DNA from 4 places in the Neobacillus sp. plas4 genome. Region 2 is predicted to be linked to each of the others. Evidence: predicted binding sites of a transcription regulator. Region 2 holds the regulator's gene; each other region holds the start of a gene.
The links. The regulator Rex, encoded in region 2, represses fermentation and respiration genes when NADH is low (regulators of the CRP and FNR family bind a similar motif). The targets are predictions, from matches to a motif close to TTGTGAAATATTTCACAA.

Region 1: the regulator Rex is predicted to act here: its motif matches at 1,595-1,612, upstream of AC2TFD_RS22260 (L-lactate dehydrogenase).
Region 3: the regulator Rex is predicted to act here: its motif matches at 2,243-2,260, upstream of AC2TFD_RS16765 (DUF3147 family protein).
Region 4: the regulator Rex is predicted to act here: its motif matches at 1,867-1,884, upstream of hcp (hydroxylamine reductase).

The regions. Positions count from the first base shown of each region.
Region 1 covers NZ_CM170152.1:4,411,718-4,415,933, forward strand. The annotation lists gene AC2TFD_RS22250 (rhomboid family intramembrane serine protease) at 1-186, opposite strand, end outside; gene AC2TFD_RS22255 (hypothetical protein) at 317-523, opposite strand; gene AC2TFD_RS22260 (L-lactate dehydrogenase) at 580-1,530, opposite strand; gene AC2TFD_RS22265 (DUF92 domain-containing protein) at 1,657-2,448, opposite strand; gene AC2TFD_RS22270 (5-formyltetrahydrofolate cyclo-ligase) at 2,445-3,011, opposite strand; gene rpmG (50S ribosomal protein L33) at 3,070-3,219, opposite strand; gene AC2TFD_RS22280 (glycosyltransferase family 4 protein) at 3,649-4,216, opposite strand, start outside.
Region 2 covers NZ_CM170152.1:288,756-292,971, reverse strand. The annotation lists gene AC2TFD_RS01560 (cytoplasmic protein) at 102-809, opposite strand; gene AC2TFD_RS01555 (bactofilin family protein) at 823-1,539, opposite strand; gene AC2TFD_RS01550 (YhbD family protein) at 1,553-2,176, opposite strand; gene AC2TFD_RS01545 (redox-sensing transcriptional repressor Rex) at 2,295-2,948, opposite strand; gene moaC (cyclic pyranopterin monophosphate synthase MoaC) at 2,978-3,475, opposite strand; gene AC2TFD_RS01535 (ABC-F family ATP-binding cassette domain-containing protein) at 3,663-4,216, shown strand, end outside.
Region 3 covers NZ_CM170152.1:3,376,011-3,380,226, reverse strand. The annotation lists gene AC2TFD_RS16780 (DEAD/DEAH box helicase) at 1-861, shown strand, start outside; gene AC2TFD_RS16775 (hypothetical protein) at 959-1,150, shown strand; gene AC2TFD_RS16770 (D-2-hydroxyacid dehydrogenase) at 1,184-2,116, shown strand; gene AC2TFD_RS16765 (DUF3147 family protein) at 2,317-2,676, shown strand; gene AC2TFD_RS16760 (DUF3147 family protein) at 2,693-3,106, shown strand; gene AC2TFD_RS16755 (hypothetical protein) at 3,162-3,326, opposite strand; gene AC2TFD_RS16750 (FAD-dependent monooxygenase) at 3,675-4,216, shown strand, end outside.
Region 4 covers NZ_CM170152.1:4,176,124-4,180,339, forward strand. The annotation lists gene AC2TFD_RS20955 (Crp/Fnr family transcriptional regulator) at 1-472, shown strand, start outside; gene hcp (hydroxylamine reductase) at 510-1,808, opposite strand; gene AC2TFD_RS20965 (Hsp20/alpha crystallin family protein) at 1,999-2,478, shown strand; gene AC2TFD_RS20970 (YppG family protein) at 2,562-3,125, opposite strand; gene yppF (YppF family protein) at 3,312-3,521, shown strand; gene AC2TFD_RS20980 (DUF1798 family protein) at 3,884-4,216, opposite strand, start outside.

The DNA.
Region 1 (4,216 bases), 2.0 Mb from region 2:
GGAATTGCTCCAGTCTAAATCCTGTCGTAACAAACGAATGATTGGGGCTTTTTTATTCTCGAGTTTTTCCAGCCATAATTCTTTTTGATTTTCAAATAATTGAATAATTCGGTAGCCTTGCCCCGAAATAAAGAAATGAGCTAATTTCCAAAATAAATAATCCTCTTTAACGTTCAATACCCCCACTACTTTCTTTTAAACTGCTAGTCAATATTCTCACTAGTTTATTACATTATAAACGATAATCAATCCTAATAAAGGATAACATGTTACGAACAAGCGCATATTTCCAATAAAAAAAGACCATCTGAGGCTTTCACCATTCAGATGGTCTTTCTGCAGGTCTTCCAAATACCGTCTGCATCATTTTACCTTTTACACCTGGAAAACTCATGACCGAACTTACTGCAAGGCGGCGCATCCAGCCAGACCTGAGTAAAAGATTAATAATCCGATATCTGAAACGGTAGGCAAAATATCCAATTGACCCTATCATAAATATGGATGTCAACATACGAGACATTATCATCCCTCCTATCCATATTCTGTGAATAGGAGTCATTTTTTATCCCTACTTTTTTAGTACTTGCTTAACACAGGGTCCATTATTTCTTTCAGTACATTGACTGAGTGAGTGAATTTTTCCTTTTCTTTTTTGTTCAAATCAAGTTCAACTACTTCTCTGATACCACTGCGATTGACCACTGCAGGTACACCTATATAAACATCCTTATGACCATATTCTCCATCTAAATAGGCTGAAACGGTTAAAACTGAATTTTCATTTCGTAAAATTGCTTTTGTTAAACGAACGAGACCCATTGCAATTCCATAATACGTGGCACCTTTTCGCTCGATAATATGATAAGCTGCATCTCGTACATTAATAAATATTTGGTCTAAATCTTCTTGGTTTGTTTCATGTTTATTGGTCCATTCGGATATTTTCATTCCAGCAATGTCAGCATGGCTCCAAACTGGAAGTTCCGTGTCACCGTGTTCCCCAATAATATAGGCATGAACATTCCGGGTGTCGACATCATAATATTGCCCAAGTAAAAAGCGGAAACGCGCCGTATCTAAAATGGTCCCTGAACCAATTACCCTCTCTTTTGGCAACCCTGAAAATTTCCAGACTGCATAAGTTAAAATATCAACTGGATTTGTTGCGACTAGGAATATCCCATCAAAGCCACTAGCCATGATTTGTTCAACGATACCCTTAAATATAACGGTGTTCTTTTCAACTAGGTCGAGACGTGTTTCCCCTGGTTTTTGGTTTGCACCTGCCGTAATGACAACAAGATCAGCTTGGTCACAATCTGCATAGCTGCCATACCAAATCTTTGTTCTAGAAGGAGCAAAAGGCAGGCCGTGATTTAAATCCATCGCATCTCCTTCAGCTTTTGATTCGTTTAAATCCACTAATACCAGTTCTTCTGTTATTCCCTGATTTAATAATGCAAAGGCGTAACTTGAGCCTACAAAACCTGTTCCAACAAGGACAACTCTATTCACTTTTACGATGATAATGCCTCCTCAGAAAGAGTAGTGTTTTTACTATTTAATAAAGGTTAACCTGATTACAATTTAATTGTACATTACTTTACAAGCTTTTATCAGTATATAATTCCCAGTGAAATCGTTATCTTACATCTATTTTGTTACTAAATAAATAACTATCATTGCGAACAGAGCAGCGATTAATCCAGATAATAAATTTACCATATCATTATCCACTAATTGATAGCCTTTTATTCTTTTTGCAGGTATACCACAATGGATCCTCTTCTCTGTTTCGATTCCACAATTCCTGCAACTATATACTTGTTGATAAAAGGCTCCAAATATCGTATCAATGATATTACCAAAGAAACCAAACAGGAAAATAAGAAGGAAATGGAAAAACTCCAAATGAAACAGCAGTGTGCCTGTCAAAGCTATTAGCATTGACCCTAGTATCGCCGCCGTAGTGCCCAGCCAGCTGACTGCACCAGAGGTTCCTTTTTCAATTCTTTTTAATGTACGTATGTAAATAGGCTTACTTTTACTAAGGGTGCCAATTTCCGAGGCCCATGTATCTGAATTAGAACTAGCTAGACAAACAAGAAATCCAATCAGCCAAATTATGTCTTGCTGGAAGTAGTAAAAAACACTTAACAATGCAGCACCACCGCCATTGGCCATAACCTGGCGCCAATCTCGTGTCGACCCTTTTGCTAATTTTTCTTCAATTTCTTTTTTTGCGGAACTTTTATATTTTGACCAAAAGCTAGATGTGGCAAAGAAAACTCCCAGAATGAAAAGTCCTTTTATACCAAATCCAAAATAGACTGCTATTCCAACCATAACAGCAGCAATAGCACCATTACCACTTAATGACCTTTCTTTATAACCTGCAAAACCACCTAAAACAATGATTGCGACAAGAATAATCGTTTGAGTCATTTTATATGAATTACCTCATTATTTGTGATAATTTTTGAGACTGGTATATCATGCTTTTCGGTTGGAATTTGCGGAATAACTTGAAAATGAAAAGCGAGAGAAATTGTTTTCCCATCATATCGGGTTAAAAACCGATCATAGTAACCACCGCCAAAACCCAGCCGAAATCCTTCTCTGGTATACGCTAAGCCAGGCACGAATAGAAGATCGATATCCTCAGGTTTCACTTCTATCGTCTGTTCTATTTTGGGTTCAAATAGCCCATAAAAAATAGATTCTAGTTGCGAAAATTCCGTTATTTTGTGGAAGGATAATCCCTTTTCCTTAGGATCACACTTCGGAGCAACAACCTCTTTGCCTGTCTCCCAAGCTCTTCGGATAATTTGATAGGTATCGACTTCTGGTTCCTTCGAAACTGTAATCCCAATTACTTTGGCCTCGGTCCAGTCTTCATGTTTAAATAGAGTTTTGGCAATTTCATACGAATAATGTTCATAAAATGGTTTTGAAAGTGAGGAAAGTTTATCCTTCATTTTTTTTCGGATCCTATTTTTTTCATTCATAATAATCGTATTCTCCCTATTTTTTCACAACAAAAAAAGCAGCAGGAAGCCCTACTGCTTATTTTGTTTCGCGATGTGCTGTTGTACGCTTTTCTCTTGGGCAATATTTCTTAAGCTCAAGACGGTCAGGATTGTTTCTTTTATTTTTTGTTGAAATATAGTTACGATCTCCACACTCAGTGCAAGCTAACGTAATATTTACACGCATGTCAATTTCCCTCCAAACGATTAAGCTAGTTCGTTCATACGACTTTTCTATAATATCACTTTTCAAAGGGAAATGCTAGTGTGTTTTTAAAGAAAAGCAAAAGTGCCTTCGGAACAAGCGCAGCTTGTTCCTGCGAGGATTATTCTAAGGAGCTTTCCTTAGTGCACAGGGGCGACAGGCATAAGCCGAGCCGGCGAGAAGGTTGCTCTTTAACCTTCTTGACGGATTGTCTGAAATGTGGAGGCGACTGTCCTGGGACGAAGGCATAAGACGAACCCTGCAAGAAGGCGCTCTTTGCCTTCTTCAGGGGGTGGCTTATGACTCGAGTCCCAAGGAGCCGTAACTAGACAAGCTGATGGCCCGAGACCCTAGGCGCTGGAGCTAGACATTAAAAGTACAGTTATAGATTATTTAATACTTGCATAAATCTTATTTTCTTGTCGTTTCATTCAAATTTGCCCGCTTATTTATAAGAGTGTCTTCCATCACGGTAACGGTTTGCGAAGCAATTCGTTTCCAGCCATATAAACTTTTAACAATTTGTTTACCTTTTGCACCAATCTCTTTTGCATTTTCTGGATTTTGCAGCAAAAAGTCAATATTTGTTAGGAGGCTGTCCGCATTTCCTGGAATCATAAGCAAACCAGACTTTGAATGCTTAACAATTCCTTTTAGCCCGCCAGTTTCTGAAACAATCGTGGGTATACCTAGAATCATTGCTTCTAGAGCCACAATTCCAAAGGGCTCATACAAGCTTGGAAAGACGGCAATTTCACTGTTAACTAGCAAAGTATTTCTTTGTTCGTCGGAAACATAGCCAATAAAAGCAACGTAATGATCTAATTGTTTTTCAGATACCATCTTACGATATCTTTCAAGCATCGGTCCCTTACCTGCTATAACAAAATAGATTTCTTTCCCGCTGTCCTTTGCCACTTGTGCAGCCTCAATAATCGTCTCAAATCCCTTTTCCTGTACAATTCTGCCAACAGAAAAA
Region 2 (4,216 bases):
ACCAGGGTGAAGGACATTTCAAGAATTTCCTCAACGAGTTTTGTCCTTCATAAATTATTTTCGAAAAATACCCCACATCAGTCTTTAACAAAGCCCTTCCTCTAAAGCTTTATCTTTGTTTTAACCGTGGAACTTTGATCATGTGCTAATTCCGTCGTATACTCCACTGTCCCAATTTGGCAGCCAGTGCCGATTTTTACTCGTTTACCGCGAACGATGTCAGCTTTTGTATTTTCCAGGTAAATGTCATCACCTTCGATAACTTTAGCGGTTAGAGTTCCTGTATCTTTGCTAAAAGGAAGAAAAGAACTTTTTTTCTTAACACTTATGACCCCTCCGCCAATTTCCTCCGCTGAACTTTGCCCAAAACGCAATGAAATTTTTATCTTATCGGCATTAAGAAGACCTTTGATTTCAAACCCTCCTGTTGATTCAAAGGTTTCATATTCGACGTCTCCGTTTACAGATATACTGCCTTTTATATTCGCTTCTTCTCCCGTTAAATCCTCGCCCACTTCCAGCATCCCAAGGATTTTAATTCTTTTTAAACCAGCTCGGCCGCCAACCTCCATTGATCCCATAATCAGCGTTTCATCGGACTGTAAATCCCCTTTTACCTCTGCCTCGCCGTACACTTTGATCGACCCTGTTTTAACACTTTCTAATGCCTCACTTGTTCCATACACATGAATAACGGAGCATTCGATATCATTCACAATCGTGCCTTCTCCTCGAATGCTGATTTTGTCATATTGACCGCCAGGATAACTGCCAGACCCTTTAATCGTTAAATTTTGCATTTTTGCCATTTCTCTTCCCCCCTTAAGCCTTTCGGACTTCTTTGACCACTGCTTTTTCATCCATCGAAAATTCTCCCGAATATTCTACAACACCAATAAGGCAATTCGGACCTATCGTAACGTTGTTTCCTCGGACAACAGCAGCCTTCGTATTTTCGATTTCAATCCTATCGCCTTCAATTAATTCTGTTTCTAGTTGGGTTGGAATGAACGCTTTTAATAAACAAAAAAATGGCGATTTTTGTCTAATAAGAATCGTTTGACCGCCAATCTCTTTTGCTCTGCACTCAGCAAAAATCGTGATGTCGATCAGATCAGCATTTAACAAACCGCCTATTGTAAATTGTGATTCTGCCTTAAAGGTTTCCGCTTCACAATCTTCTCCCACCGTCATTCTACCTTTTATTTTTATCTCATCACATTTGATTTTTCCGCCAACAGAAGCTTTCCCTGATACCTTTAAATTTTTTACAGCCACATGATTTTTAACCTTTGCAGTGCCATCAATCGAAAGGAATTCTCCTTCTATTGATCCGTTTATTTTCCCATTCCCGCTAATCTTTGCTGTAGCGGCTGCCACATTCCCATTTACTGTCCCTAATCCACTGCATTCAAACTGGGTACATTCTACATCAGTATTAATCGTTCCTTTACCATTTAAGGTAACACGTTCAAATTGTCCCCCATTAGATGACCCAAGCCCATTGATGATGAGGTCTCCTCGTTTTTTCGTTTCCATCGTTCATTCCCCTTTATACGAATCTCGCTTTGATTTCTTCCATACATGCATTTATTGAAATATGTGAAACCAGTTTCGTTCCTGAATCAAAATGGTATCCTTCCGTATTCATTAGCAATAGGCATTGTGTAACCCCTAATTTTCTCGTCATCACCAAGTCCGTTCTTTTTTGCTTGATTTGATCCCTGTTTTCAATCAATACCTGCAAGAGCATTTTCCCTTCATCCAAATTAATTTCTCCTGACTGCAGCAGCTTTTCTAAAATAAATACTTCCAGGATCCTTGAAAAATGAAACGAAAGATTTCCCTTTTCATTTTCCAGATAGAAATCCATTACTGGACGAGAAACAATGTTACGTCTCACTAATTCATCTGCTTCAAGTTTTATATCGCTTACATTTGGGGAAAACATATCTGCCAATTCATCTAAGGATAGATTTTCTTTCATCGTTTGAATTTTATCAATTCTCTCTAAAATCTTTTGTTTAGGAAAAAAGGTCTCCTGTCCGGTAAACGTTGATTTGCGAATAAACCAATCTTCTGGTATTAAGTCTTTTCTTTTCCATCTATATAATTGTCCATAAGAGATTCCGGTCAAGTCTAATAAATCTTTTTTTGAAATTAACTCCTCATTCATCTTTATAACCCCTTTCCAAATACAGTGTAACATAACACTGTTACGCTAGTAAAGTTCACACTCTCTATTTCTTATCGACAAAAAAAGACCTTTTCGGCTGCTGAAAAGGTCTTTACTCTTATTCTTCTGTATCATCAGTTGGATAGTGCTTTAGGAAATAGATTAGAGATTGCAGTTCAACTGCTAAGTCTATATGGTGCACGCGAATAGATGGAGGTACATTTAATCTTGCAGGTGTAAAATTTAATATCGCCTTTATATTTGAATTTACCAGGCGGTCGGTAATCATCTGCGCCACAGGTGCTGGCACTGTTAGAATGGCTACATGAATATCATCATTCTTTAAGTACTCTTCTAAATCATCCATCGGATAGATGGGAACATCCCGGATAGTTGTTCCCATCTTGTTTGGATCGACATCAAAGGCACATTCAATTCTTGTATTATTATTTTTTAAAAAGTTATAATTTAAAAATGCTGTACCGAGATTACCAACACCTATTAGAGCTACTTTTGTTAATTCATCTTGGTCCAGCGTTTTCCGGAAAAATGTTAATAAATAATTGACATTATAGCCATATCCCTTTTTCCCTAAGGCACCAAAGTAGGAAAAGTCTCTGCGAATGGTTGCCGAATCTACCTTTACTGCCTCACTTAGTTCTGCTGACGATACCCTCTGTTTACCGGAGGAATGTAGATTCTTTAAGAATCGATAATATAAGGGCAGCCGCTTTGCTGTCGCTTGTGGTATTTTCATTGTTTCATTACTCATATTCTCCCACCCCCTATAGTTAATAATTGTTACCTTACTGATTCCGTTCTATGGAAATCTCCGTTTTTCCCTCCGGTTTTTTCAACCAAATAGGTCTTTCCAATTACCATACCTTTATCCACTGCCTTACACATATCATAAACGGTTAAAGCACATGTGGAAGCAGCTGTTAACGCTTCCATTTCCACACCTGTATTTCCTTTTGTTTTGACAGAAGCTGCAATATTTAATGTAAAAGCCATATCATGTTCCTTTTTCCATGAGAAAGATATATTTACCCCCGTCAAAGGAATAGGATGGCACATCGGGATGATATCCCACGTCTTTTTTGCTGCCATTACCGCAGCAACTTGAGCTACTGCAAGAACATCGCCTTTTTTCATTTCATTATTGGTTATTTTTTCGTAAATTTCTTTACTAACAGTAATGCTGGAATGAGCAAGTGCCGTACGAGTGGTTTCTGGCTTATCGCTAATATCCACCATCTTCGCTCTTCCTTCTTCGTTAAAATGAGTAAATTCAGACATAAACAGTATCCTCCCACCAAAAATCATACTATATTTTTCACAATTTGTCTGTGAAACTTTGAACTCATGATAAAAAATTACATGATTTTATGTTTGATTATCCCCTTACTTTCCCCAACAACAAGGCAGTTTATTGCCGACAATCCCCGAATGAGGTACACTTATTAGAGTAATTGAGGTGAAAACAATGATATTATTACAGGTTAATCAATTAGCAAAATACTATGGTGCAGACCTTATTTTATCGAATATAAAACTAGAATTACAAACCCGTGATCGTGTGGCACTTGTGGGACGAAACGGTGCTGGTAAATCGACATTATTGAAAATCATTGCCGGGCATTTATCCCATGATGGCGGGGAGATTATTAAGCCAAAGGGTGTAAGTATTGGTTATTTAGCTCAGAATACCGGTTTAGAATCACATTTATCAATTTGGGATGAAATGCTGTCCGTATTTGAATCATTAAGACGTATGGAAGCCGCCATCAGGCAACTAGAGGTGCAGATGTCAGACCCTGCTGCTATCGAGAATACAAGCAGCTATGAGCGCATTCTAAAAGAATATGACGAGCTGCAAGTGAAATTCAAGGAACAAGGCGGCTATCAATATGAAGCAGATATTCGCTCCATCTTACATGGATTAAATTTTCACGATAGCTCATTAATGATTTCCAGCCTAAGCGGCGGGCAAAAGACGCGTTTAGCGTTAGGAAAACTGCTTTTATCAAAGCCTGATAT
Region 3 (4,216 bases), 3.0 Mb from region 2:
CATCAATACATGAAAAATCCCATTCCGATTGAGATAGCTGCCGATGGTGTAACAACAAATACTATTGAACATGCTGTCATTGAAGTAAAGGAAGATGATAAGATTTCACTACTTAAAGATGTAACAGTTGTTGAAAATCCAGATAGCTGTATTATTTTCTGCCGAACAAAAGAAAATGTTGAGAGTGTCTATGCCGAATTGGAAAACGACAATTATACTTGTGAAAGACTCCATGGCGGACTAGATCAAGAAGACCGGTTCGCGGTTATGGATGGTTTTAAAGCTGGGAATTTCCGTTATTTAGTTGCAACGGATGTGGCTGCTCGGGGAATCGATATTGATAACGTGTCATTAATCATTAATTATGATGTGCCAATGGAAAAAGAAGGCTATGTTCACCGTACGGGAAGAACTGGCAGAGCAGGTAATCAAGGAAAAGCGATTACCTTTGCAACACCATATGAGGGGAAATTCCTTAAGGCAATCGAAAGGTATATTGGGTTTGAAATCCCGGCAATGGACGTTCCGAAGCAGGAAGTGGTGACAAGTGGAAAAGCGGCATTTGAAGAAAAAATAAGCGGTCGCAGAGTGGTTAGAAATAATAAAACCGCTCGGATCAATAAAGATATTACCAAGCTTCACTTTAGCGGCGGCAAAAAGAAAAAGCTTCGCGCAGTGGATTTCGTTGGTACAATCTCAAATATTCCTGGAGTTACCGCCGACGATATTGGCATCATCACCATTCAGGACAATTTAACATATGTAGACATCCTTAATGGTAAAGGCTCAATAGTAATCCAGGCGATGGAGAATACAACCGTTAAAGGGAAGAAGCTAAAGGTTAGCCAGGCGTTAAAGTAATGTTTCTTAGAAGGACGATTTATTTTACTATAATCGTCCTTATTTTTTATAAATGTTGTTTCGTTCCAAAAAGTAAAAAGAAAGGAGAATTCTATCAATGAAGTATTTTAAAACACAAATGAAACAGTTAGTAAAAGAAAATAAAGACCTGCAGAAGCATTTAAAAGAATTGATTGATGAGCACCAATTAGAAAAAAACTTTGCCCTAAAGGCTTTGTATCATTCAGAAGTAGCCGATGGAGGAAAATATCAGGCTGCTTATCAAGCACTTGACGTGCCTAAAGGGTAAGTTATTTTGAAATTTTAAAAAAAGAGGAAAAAAATGAACATAACAAAAATTTTAGTAGTTAGTCCCATGTATAAAGACCTTCAAATAGTAATAGAAAAGGAAGTTACGGATAAGACTTTTCGCTTTATCCCTGAAAATGAATTTTCACAAAGTGATTTGAGTTGGGCAGATGCACTGGTTTCTTTCAACCTAAAAGCAGACTATGATTACAGCCATTTAAAATGGGTTCATTCTCTTGGTGCAGGGGTTGACCGTTTTTTATATAAGAAAGACTGGAATGAAGCAGTTTTACTAACTAGAACCATTTGTTCTTTTGGACAAAGGATTGCGGAGTATTGTTTAAGCTACATCTTAAAGGATTTACAATTACATGATGTTTTTCAAAATCAACAACAACTAAAAAGTTGGAAGCAGCATACGCCGAAATTAGTAGGTGATCAAAAAGTTCTTGTATATGGGACAGGCGAAATTGGTCAAATGATAGCGAAGGTTTTTTCAGGATTAGGGGTTGACGTTTTCGGTGTTTCCTTAAGCGGGCAGGAAAAGGCCAATTTCAAAGAGGTCATGAAATTAGATTTTCATACTTCACGTTTAAGTGAAATGAACTATATCATTAATACCTTGCCACTTACGGAAAAAACTGAAAAAATATTTAACGACATAATCTTTTGTCAATTAAAAAGTGCGGGATTTATTAATGTCGGAAGAGGTGCTTCGGTGGATGAAGGTGCTTTATTAAAAGCTTTATCTGGGAATCATATTAGTTATGCTGTCCTTGATGTTTTTTCACAAGAACCATTGCTTGAAAATAATCCATTATGGAGACACCCTAGAGTTTTCATAACTCCTCATATATCGGCTGTTACCACCCCCAATGAAGGGGCAGCTTGTTTCATTAATACACTTAAGAATATTGAAGCAAACAAGCCGCTAAAAAATAAAGTTGATACTAAAAGAGGCTATTAAAGCTAATCAAAACCCGAAAATACGGGTTTTTCTTTTGCTTTCGAATGGTAACGCTTTAAAAAAAGTAACGAAATGTTCACATGTTATGAGGAATAAATGAGGTAGAATAAACTTATTAACTTAGTTATGTGAAATGCTTCACATTTTTATAAGAGGGTAGATGGATCAGCTTAGAATACTAAATATCAGAGGTGAAAGGCATGGCAGATATATCAATAGGTGCATTACTCCTTAGGTTTGTTTTAGGAGGAGGAGCAGTAGTTGTTTCAACACTTGTTGCCAGGAATTTAGGTGAAAAGGCTGGAGGTATTTTTGCTGCTTTTCCTGCTGTGTACTTAGCAGCTTTATTAACGGTCGGTTTGGATTTTAGTGGAGAAGATTTAGTTTCTCATTCCATTTTATTATCTAAAGGTGCGATTGTCGGAATGGGCATCAATATCCTCGTAGCCATTCTAGCTGGATATCTCCTGCCAAGGCAAGGATGGAAACGAGGTCTGGCACAAGCTATGGGGTTCTGGCTAGTCGTTTCAATGGCTGTGGTTATTATTACAACATACTAAGGGAAGTGTGCTAGATATGTATAAAGATTTGCTTATTCGCTTCACTCTCGGTGGAGCAGCCGTGATGATCAGCTATTTAATAACGGTCTTATCTCCATGGAAAATCTTAGCAGGAATCTTTGCTGCCTTTCCAGCAGTGATGATTACAGCGGTGTTGATGATGGGGATTGCTTCTGGATCGAAAAAGGCTGCAAAAATTGCAAATGGTTCTGTGTTTGGAATGGTGGGCGGCGTTTTCTGTGTAGCAACGGTGTGGACGGTTTTACAAGTTAGTGGTAATTGGGGATTAAGTATCGTATTAGGACTGCTGTTCTGGTTGGGTAGCTCAATTATTGTTTCTTCGCTTAGAGATAAGCTTAAAAATGGTCGGAAAATTAGAGGCAGGGTTAAGGTTAATCTTCACTCTGGTATACAGGTCAGACATAAATAAACAAAAGAAAAAAACAAGACGGCTGGCACCGCCTTGTTTTATGTTGCATCTATACCTATTCTTCAGTATCTTCAGTACCTTCTTCAGTACTTTCTTCGTTTTGTTCCGTTTCTTCAGTTTCTGGATCATCTGTATTTGTTGTATCACTACACCCAGTGGCAACTCCAAGTAACATCAATGCTGACATCAAAGCAACTAACCATGTTTTAAAATTTTTCATTTTCATAATCCTCCTTGATTTCTTGCATGATTTGTACTACAGGCTTATCATACAAGCTGCGGAAGAAAAAAAGATTGAATTTTCGATTTCTTAACATTTCTTAACAGCCTCTTTAAAAAATTTCAAACTTTCTGAATTATAATTTACAAAGAATTTACTAAATATATAATTTTAAATGGATTTTATTATCCTTTAAAATAGGTACAATTGTCTATTTCTAAAAATAAATGAATTGATTATTTCTCTTAACTTTGTTACTCTATACTTAACTTTTTTTCGTATTATGAAACTTTTTTCAAAACGAAATATATTCAAAAAAACAAAATAATAGTAGAAGGTGGCTCTAACATGAACCTACAAGCAGATGTTTGTATCGTTGGCGGCGGACCTGCAGGGACTTTACTCGGACATTTATTGGCTAAAAACGGAATATTAACCATTATTATAGAACGTTCTACCGGGGTTAACAGACAATTCAGAGGCGAGCATATTAACGGTGAAACAGAAGCGATCTTAAAAGAACATCATTTATTTAATAAAATAGAAGAACTCGGAATTCTTAAAATGAAGAAGGTAGAATACTTCTCTGGAAGAAATATCGTGAACAGTATTACGCCCGGTACCCATGAAGACCATGTCGGAATTCACGTACCACAAGCCCATTTATTAACGGCAATCATCCAAGAATCTGAGGGAAATCAAAATTTCCAATTGCTATTTAACACGACTGTTAAAGAATTAATTCAGGATGAAAAAGGATTCTATACGGGTGTTAAGGCGATACAAAATGGGGAAGAAATCCATATTTCAAGTAAGGTTACAATCGGGGCAGACGGTCGTTATTCTACCGTACGTAAGCTGGCGAAGATACCTACAATAGAAATGACACA
Region 4 (4,216 bases), 2.2 Mb from region 2:
TATGAAAAAGGGCGAAATGTTTCCACATGTTGGCTTTTTTAGAAAGGGTGATTACCCGGCTTATGCTGAAGTTCTTGAACCATCAACACTTATCGCAGTTCCTATTTCTAAATTTGAAAGTGTTCTGATTGAGTACCCTGAGTTATGTATTAAGGTATTTAAGGTATTAGGTGAAAAGATCGTTGATTTACAAAACCGACTAGAAGAACAAATTTTAAACAATACATACGAGCAAATTATTAAACTTTTAATTCGCCTTGCTCAGAAACATGGCAAGGAATTAGAAGATGGAACGATTCTGTTGAAATCTGAATTTACCAATCGTGATCTTGCCAGTATGATTGGCACAACGAGGGAAACCATCAGCAGGACACTGACAAAAATGAAAAAAGATAAATTGATTGAAGTGGATGATCGTGGGGATATGATACTTGATATTGAAATCCTCATGGAGGAAATTAATTTAATTTAAAACTGCAGCACATTGGGTGCTGCGGTTTTTCTGTTCTCTATGCTTTAGTTAGCTGAAGCATATCCGCCATGTCTTCTTGTGCGTTACCGATTAATTTTAAGTTAAATGTGTCTTGGAGAACCTGCAAAACACCTTCAGAGATGAATTCAGGGGGCTTTGGTCCAATACGTATATCTTGAATTCCTAAACTGAATAATCCTAAAAGGATGGCTACTGCTTTTTGCTCAAACCAGGATAAGACGATACTTACAGGAAGTTCATTGATTTCGCAGCCAAATGCCTCTGCTAGTGCCATCGCTATCTTTACCGTAGATCCTGAGTTATTACATTGTCCTAAGTCAATATAACGAGGGATGTTTGTCCCGGGAACAACACCGTAGTCCACAGCGTTAAAACGGAATTTCCCGCATGACGTGGTCAAAATTACCGTTTCCTGTGGGAGTGATGTTGCAAGTTCACGATAATAATCTCCCCCATTTCCAGGTGCGTCACAGCCTGCAATCACAAAGAAGCGCTTAATTTTCCCTGCTTTTACAGCTTCAATTACTTCTGGTGCTAGGCCAAGAACAGTTTCATGGTGAAAACCTGTGAGCAGAGTTTCTTCTGAATGAATATTGGCTTCTGGTAGTTCAAGTGCTCTTTCGATTAATGGTGAAAAATCATCATTCATTATTTTTTGAACATTCTCAAGACCAGCTACTTCATAACTGAACATTCTATCAGCATATGTACCTTTAATTGGCATTACACAATTTGTTGTTTCCAAAATCGCTCCTGGGAAATTTTCAAAAAGACGGCGTTGGTCATACCATGCTTTTCCGATATTTCCCTTTAAGTGAGTATATTTTTTCAATGCTGGATATCCGTGGGCTGGCAGCATTTCAGAATGCGTATAAATATTAATTCCCTTACCCTCTGTTTGCTTTAATAATTCTTCAAGAGCAAACAAGTTATGTCCAGAGACCACAATACTTTTTCCTTCTATTTTGTTTTGGCTTACGCGAATTGGCTCAGGAATACCCAGCCGCTTCGTATGAGCCTCATCAAGCATTTCCATCACCCGAACTGTTGCCTGCCCCACTTTCATCGCCATTTCAATATGTTCTTGAACATTAAAATTGGAATTTGTTAGCGTCATATAAAGTGCTTCTTGTGTGGTCGTATCCACAAATGAATCACTATACCCTAATTGATTGGCATGAGTCCGGTATGCAGCAATTCCTTTCAACCCATAGATAATGGTATCCTGCAAACTTGAAATCGTTTCGTCTTTTCCACAAACCCCCACCACTGTACATCCTCCTGATGGAGTTTGTTCACATTGATTACAGAACATGATTCTTCCTCCTTCCTTTTATTTACTGCTTAAGGATACAAATCCTATAAAAATATTCATGTGATATTTGTCACAAGTCATAGAGTTGTTATAAAAGGTTCATAACTTTATCTCATTTTTATGACGCGCACCAAAAGGGGGTAAGAGCATATGATATGGTGAGAAAATTCGGAAAGAGAGGGAAAGCATTATGTCATCCATGCCTCCGAGTGGCCAAAATAACAATAATAAGGAAAAACCTGAAAATTTTCGGGATTTACTTAGAACTATGAATGACTTCATTCATGAAAAACCAGTTAAAGGATTTCTAAAATCAATTGATGAATTTTTTAATAGTCCGTTTCCTGCGGGAGCTTTTCCTGTCCAAGTACGGGAAACCGCAGATGAGTATATTATTTCCGCGGAGCTGCCTGGAGTTAAAAAGGAGCAAATACAACTAAATATTTTACCTAATCAAGTAAACATCTCCATCGAAAATCAAGAAATTGAAACAAAAGAGGATCTAAACAACCACCTTTTTCAAAAAAGAGTTTCACAGCAAAGGCTGTCACGAACAATCCCATTACCTATCGTGATTAATGAAAAAATGGTTAAAGCCTCCTATCGAGATGGGTTACTCAACATACGAATTCCAATCATAAGAGGGAAAACGATAAATATTGAGGATTAAATCATAAAATAAAAATGCTCGAACAAAAAAATTTCGACAAATACCAATAAGAAAGACGGCTTTTATGCCGTCTTTCTACTTTTTTATGCTTTAAAAATTCCTCCGAGCCCCTTCACCAATGAGGATACCTGTGTTACTGCATTAACCACTTGCCCCGCCGTATTTACCATCTTATTTACGTCCACTGTGCCATCTTGTGATTTAAATGAATTCATAATCGATTGTATTCCCCCAGGGTGCTTTAGCATTGCATTTGGTTTCGGATAAGGGTTCATGATAGAGTAATCATTCATTTGCGGCATGTAGTGATTTGGTCCCATTTCTTCTTTGGGTTGCAGTGGATTTTGAAAGAGAAATTGTGCATCTTTAGGAGAATATTGACCAGTTGATTTTGGCACTTGCTGAGGTATTCCCACAGGATGATAGGCCGGTTCATATGATTGATATGATTGTGGATAAGGCTGCTGATAGTAAGGGTTTTGTTGTTGATATGGGTGCCATTCCATACCTTGCACTGCTTGGTAAGGATTTGGCTGATTACGAGGAAACACTTGATAATTCGCTGAATCATATATCGGTCTCCTGTAATTCATTTGCCCCGAGTATCCATGATTTATAAAATGATTTGATCTATTTTTACCAAACATGGGCAAACATCTCCTCCGCGTTTTCATCACTACACACTATGGTTAAAATGAGGAAATGGTGCATAAAACGAAATAAATTTCAATGTCAAAATCACGAGAATTTTGTCTAAAGTTTAAATATTTTAAAAACTAGGAATTCCTTATTTTCATGGTACTATTAAAAAAATGATGAAGGAGGAGTTACATATGGTCATACGCTCACTTAAAAGCAAATTTAATCAAAGTCGGGACTACAACACCGATGACGTTAACGCATTATTGGATTTTGCTAAGAAGGCTTATATTCACAATGAGATTGACATTAAGGAATACCGTCTCGTTGTTCGCGAACTCGAAGCTCAGGGCGCTATGATTCCTGACGATTTTAATGAAGACTCCCTCATCGAAAATGCATAAAAGGATACAATACAGCTAGAAAAACTCCAAAGGAGATGCAGAAATGCATCTCTTTTTTATTACTGTCTAGCTCCAGCGCCCTAGCGGCTAGTGTCCTTCACTCTCCGCGAGTAAAAATCCCTTCAGGATTTTTACCTACCTACGATAAGTCAACATCGAATCGCTAACGCTCTTCGTGTTTCCTTTATCACAGTTGGAGCGCTCCACAAGGAAGGCCTCGGCAGCATGGGCTTCGCACGAAGAAAAAGCGTTAGCTTTTTCGAGGAGGCCATACGCCGCTGAACACTATGGAAAGCTACTTCGAATAATCATCGCAGGACCAAGCTGCACTTTGGCTTGGTCCGAGGGCGCTTCCGCTTTTCTCATTCTAATTCCTTTATAACTTCTAATAGAAAAAATTCAACGGTTCGATTTGCATTTAAAAATCTTGAACGACTGGTTTTAGGAAAAAACGCCTGTATCGATAATTGCTCCATATGTTCTGAAGTGGAATCGATTTGTTTTAAATGGATGTGCTTTTGAGGACTGACGGCTAACCAATTTTTCATCAAAGCACTCCATTCAACTGTAAGTTCCTTTACTGTATTCGCAAACGGCTTAACAACTTGGTGAAAATCATGTTCGGTCGCCTCTTCACGAGCTTCCTCATAGTATTTTAAAGCTAGTTGGTTATAATGCAGCAGCTTTTTTGTTAG